Regions from separate parts of the Teredinibacter purpureus genome, predicted to be linked through region 1. Evidence: predicted binding sites of a transcription regulator. Region 1 holds the regulator's gene; the other holds the start of a gene.
The links. Region 1 encodes PhoB, which activates phosphate uptake and scavenging genes when phosphate is short. Its sites were predicted from a motif close to TGTCATAAANNTGTAACA; they were not measured.
Positions count from the first base shown of each region.

Region 2: the regulator PhoB is predicted to act here: its motif matches at 1,075-1,092, upstream of H5647_RS10540 (phosphatase PAP2 family protein).

Region 1 covers NZ_CP060092.1:663,535-666,017, forward strand. Annotated here, with positions in the region: gene phoR (phosphate regulon sensor histidine kinase PhoR) at 1-1,055, opposite strand, end outside; gene phoB (phosphate regulon transcriptional regulator PhoB) at 1,074-1,781, opposite strand; gene ubiA (4-hydroxybenzoate octaprenyltransferase) at 1,973-2,483, opposite strand, start outside.
Region 2 covers NZ_CP060092.1:2,447,379-2,449,861, forward strand. Annotated here, with positions in the region: gene H5647_RS10530 (ROK family protein) at 1-287, shown strand, start outside; gene H5647_RS10535 (DsbA family oxidoreductase) at 290-961, shown strand; gene H5647_RS10540 (phosphatase PAP2 family protein) at 1,151-1,663, shown strand; gene H5647_RS10545 (MJ1255/VC2487 family glycosyltransferase) at 1,720-2,483, shown strand, end outside.

The sequences.
Region 1 (2,483 bases):
TCGACAGGCTTAAGCTCTACCACAACGGATATTTTGCGGCCGCTACCCGTATAATTTACCGCGTTGTAAATTAAGTTGGCAAAAGCGCTACGGAGTTCATTTTCTAACCCTAATAGTTCCACACGAGGTTCACACTTAATCTCAAAAATATGTGCTCGTTCCCCGCTCAGTACTTTTGCCTCAGCGACAATTTGTTCGAGTAAAGGCCGCAATGCAACTGGCGACTGGCCAGCCTCTCGATCTTCTGTTTCGAGCCTAGACAAGGTGAGCAAGTCGGTAATCAAACCGGTCATTCGACGCGTTTGACCTTGCATTTGATCGAGCGGTTTATTCCACGCGGGCGACAATTCAGCTGAATCGACCAAGGTCTCGAGGTAACCATTAATGACCGTCAGTGGCGTGCGCAATTCGTGCGATACGTTGGCAACAAAATCTTTTCGCATGCGCTCTAAGTTGGCAATATGCGTGATATCGCGCGCAATAACTAGCCGGTCGCCGTCACCAAACCGATGAATATGAAACTGGAGAGTTTGCCCCTCTTGCCGCATTGACACCAGCTCAAGCGGTTCGTCGTAGCAGTCGCTTTCGTAATAGTCGACGAAACGAGGGTGGCGAATATAGTTAGTTAGCTTGCGGCCCAAATCCTGAGGCGTGAAATCAAATTGGCGCTCAGCGGAACGATTCCACCACTCGATATTATCGCGCTTATCAACAATAACTACGCCATCGGCCAATGCCGAGGTCATATCTTGCACTCGAGCCACGACACCCCGTAGCCGCTGTTTATCTTTTTCTGCTCGTTTAAGCATTAATTCGATATCTTCGGCAATTTCCCCCCAGATACCGCGTAATTCGTAATCGTGCACGCCTTGCAACCGCGTATCGTTAACCCACGACTCTAAACAGCGCACTTGATAGAACGTCCAACCGACATAAGCCAAAGCACCCAACAACATTGTGGGCCAGATAGCCTTGATAAGAATGCCAATTGCAAAGGCAACAGACAAATACACCAGAAGCCACTTAATCTCAGTGGCTATACCTTTTCGAAACATAAAGAATTAGCTTGTTGGTTATTCGGCTGTAGCCAAAAACTTGTTGGAGAAACGATAACCTGCTCCACGAACGGTTTGGACAAGCCTATCATGGCCATCCGCCTTCAGGGCCTTGCGCAGACGGCGGATATGAACGTCCACTGTGCGCTCTTCTACATACACGTTGCCGCCCCAAACATAGTCGAGCAGTTGATTGCGCGAGTATACCCTTTCTTGATGCGTTAGAAAGAATTCCAGTAAGCGGTATTCGGTAGGGCCCAGTTGAATGGGGCTTCCACTGATGGTAACTCGGTGACTACTTGGGTCTAGACAGAGCCCTTCAACGATAATGGGGTCGCCACTGGACAGCGTATCGGCTCGGCGCAGCACCGCCCGTAAACGCGCCACAAGCTCCCGTGGAGAGAATGGCTTGGTAATGTAATCATCAGCGCCCAATTCCAAGCCCTGAATTTTATTGTCTTCTTCGCCTTTGGCCGTGAGCAAAATGAGCGGAATTTCGCGGGTAACTTCATCGTTTTTCAATCGACGGGCCAACTCTATACCGCTAATCCCGGGCATCATCCAATCGAGTAACACTAAGTCTGGCCGCACATCCACAATAATTTGATGGGCCTCTTGTGCATCGCACGCTTCCAAAACGCCATATTCTGCCATTTCCAGCGCCACTCGCAACATATCTCGAATCGCGCGTTCGTCGTCTACAATCAGTATTTTTTTCTCAACCATGGAGATTTCATCCTGCTAAAAAGCGTGTTGATCGCTGACTTACAGTAAGCTCTTAGCCCTGTCTATGACAATGACATTAAGAATAGGAGCAGTACCGAACCAGACAGGATTAAATAAAGGTTTTATTACGCTTTTATGACATTACGAATAAAGTGCCGAAATGGGTGAAATAAAACTAGAAACGCCCTAATTTAATGCGTTAATACGGCGTAATCGAGTAAAATACCTAAAAACACAATCATGCCAACCCAGTTGTTGTTAAGAAACGCCTGAAAACACGCCTCTCGCTTACGATCCCGAATTAAATACTGCTGATACACCATAAAACCGCCCGCAACGAGAACAGATAAGTTGTAAATCCAGCCAAGCTGAAACTTCTGACCAACCAGCCCGAGTGCAAAAATCACCATGCATTGCAGCACCGCTGTCATCAGCTTATCCTGATCACCAAACAAAATAGCCGTCGATTTCACGCCGATTTTAATGTCGTCATCACGATCAACCATCGCATAAAACGTGTCATACGCTACCGTCCACAAAACCACCGCCGTGTAAAGCACCCACATATCTGGCGATAGTTCGCCCGTTTGCGCGGCAAACGCCATAGGCACGGCCCACGCAAAAGCGGCCCCTAGTACGACTTGAGGTAAGTGGGTATACCGCTTCATGAAGGGATAGCAAAACGCCAACACTATGCCTCCA
Region 2 (2,483 bases), 1.8 Mb from region 1:
TGCCTGTTGATCACCCAGCATGGGAGTTAGAGGCGGACTATATTGCAAAAGCACTCGTGACGTTTATCGCTACGTTATCACCTCAAAAGATTATTTTGGGTGGTGGTGTTATGGCGCAGTCGCAGGTCATTACTCAAGTGCGTGAAAAGGTTCCGGCATATTTAAATGGCTATATTCAGCACCCTGCTATAACCGATAATATTGAACAGACAATTGTCCTGCCGGGGCTTGGCAGTCAGGCGGGAATACTGGGTGCAATGGTGTTGGCACAGCAAGTGGAGTGTTAAAAGTGGCAAAAATTCAGGTTGATCATTTTTCAGATGTCTTGTGTATTTGGGCGTATGTTTCACATATTCGGATTGCTGAGCTTCAGTCAGAATTTGGCGATGATATTGCTATTGAGGTTCATTTCTTTCCCGTTTTTGGTGATGTGCCAGGAAAAATAAAAAAGGCATGGGGCGATCGAGGTGGAATAGCGGCCTATAGTCAGCATGTACAAGACGTAGCCGAACCGTTTGAGCACATTACGCTTCACGAGGATGTCTGGCTCAAAAATACGCCGCAATCTTCTTTACCCGTTCATTTATTCTTGGCAGCGGCTAGATTAGCGGAGCAACAAGAACGCACTGAAGTGGGCGTTTTTTCGCGATACATGACGTTGGTACGAGAGGCGTTTTTTGTACATGCTCGCGACGTTGCTCAGTATAAAACGTTATTGTTACTTGCCGATGAAGCAGGACTTCCCGTCGATATTGTGCGTCAAAGCGTTGAGAGCGGAGAGGCGCACGCCATTATTTGCCGTGACATGTATAAAGCCGTTGAGTTAGGCATAAAATCGAGCCCAACGTTGCTGTTTAATGAAGGACGACAGCAGTTAGCGGGTAACGTTGGGTATCGTATTATCGAAGCAAATGTTAGAGAGCTTTTGGATAATCCTGCGGGCCAGCAATCATGGTGTTGACGCGAGCGAGTGCAGGTATAGCACTCGCTTAATATTATCCTCTTCCCCCAACCCAAAGTTCTATTTAATTCATTAAAAACATGCGCTAAAGGCATGTTTTTTTGTTCTACGCCTGTCATTTTTCTGTCACGCAATACTCATAAATATGTCATGAGCTTGCGCTAAAGTGATCGAAATGGAGGGTGTAACATGCGTCTATTTCATACTATACATCAAATCGATTTAATGACTTTTGATTGGTGCTTACGCCGTAAGCACCGAGAGTTGGCTGTGGTGTTAAGCCGATACGTATCGCGGGTTGCCGACGGCCCTCTCTACGCTGTTATCGTATTTGTTTTCATGCTGCTAGAACAATGGCACATGGTTAAACTGATGGTTGTAGCGTTTCTTATTGAGCGAGCACTGTATTGTATTTTTAAATCCTCTTTTCGTCGCAATAGGCCTGCAGTTGCTATCCCAGGCTATAAAAGCGAGGTTGTTCCTTCCGATCAATTTAGTTTCCCCTCAGGGCATACCTCAGCCGCATTTTTAGTTGCCTGCGCGCTGGTGGGGGCGTACCCCGCATTGGGGTGGCTGTTGTACCCCTGGGCCGTGAGCGTTGGTGCGGCAAGGGTGATGCTTGGTGTGCACTTCCCTACAGACGTTATGGCGGGTGCGTTACTTGGCCATACCATATGCTTGCTTGTTCTAGCGGCACTCTAATTATAATTGTGTGCAAGACGACATCGTAGCGAGTTAACTTACAATAAGAGTGACGAATGAAAATACTTTATGGTGTCCAAGGAACGGGTAATGGTCATATTAGTCGCGCACGCGCGATGAATAAATATTTAAAAGAAAACGAGATAGATGTGGATTATGTCTTCTCGGGGCGAGAAAGAAATAAGTATTTCGACATGGAAGAGTTTGGAGCGTGGCGAGATTTCAAAGGTTTAACGTTTGTACACAATGCTGGAAAATTAAGTGTTATAAGGACATTAAAAGATGCAAAATTCAAACAGCTTTGGCAGGATATTAACAGCCTGGAGGTCGACAACTACGATTTGATCGTGACCGATTTTGAACCGATTACGGCATGGGCTGCTAAGCGGGCGGGGAAGTTTTGTCTAGGCGTGGGCCATCAATATGCCTTTGAACATAAGGTGCCACGTAGAGGCGATGACTTTATTGCCCGCACAATAATGTCGTCCTTTGCTCCTGCCTCCGAAGGGTTGGGGTTACATTGGCATCACTTTAATCAAGCGATATTACCGCCTATTGTGGAGTTAGACCCTGTGGCGGACCCCGTGGATAAAAAGAAAATTTTGGTGTACTTGGGGTTTGAGGATAGCGACGAAGTTATTCGTTTGCTTGAGCCATTTGAAGAATATAGTTTTTATTATTATGGGCCATTTTACGAGTACCAAAGTTTGGGCCATATTAAGCTTAAACCGTTGTCGCGTGATGGTTTTAAATACGACTTGGCAACGGCGAATGGTGTTATATGCAATGCCGGTTTTGAACTGTCTAGCGAGGCAATTCA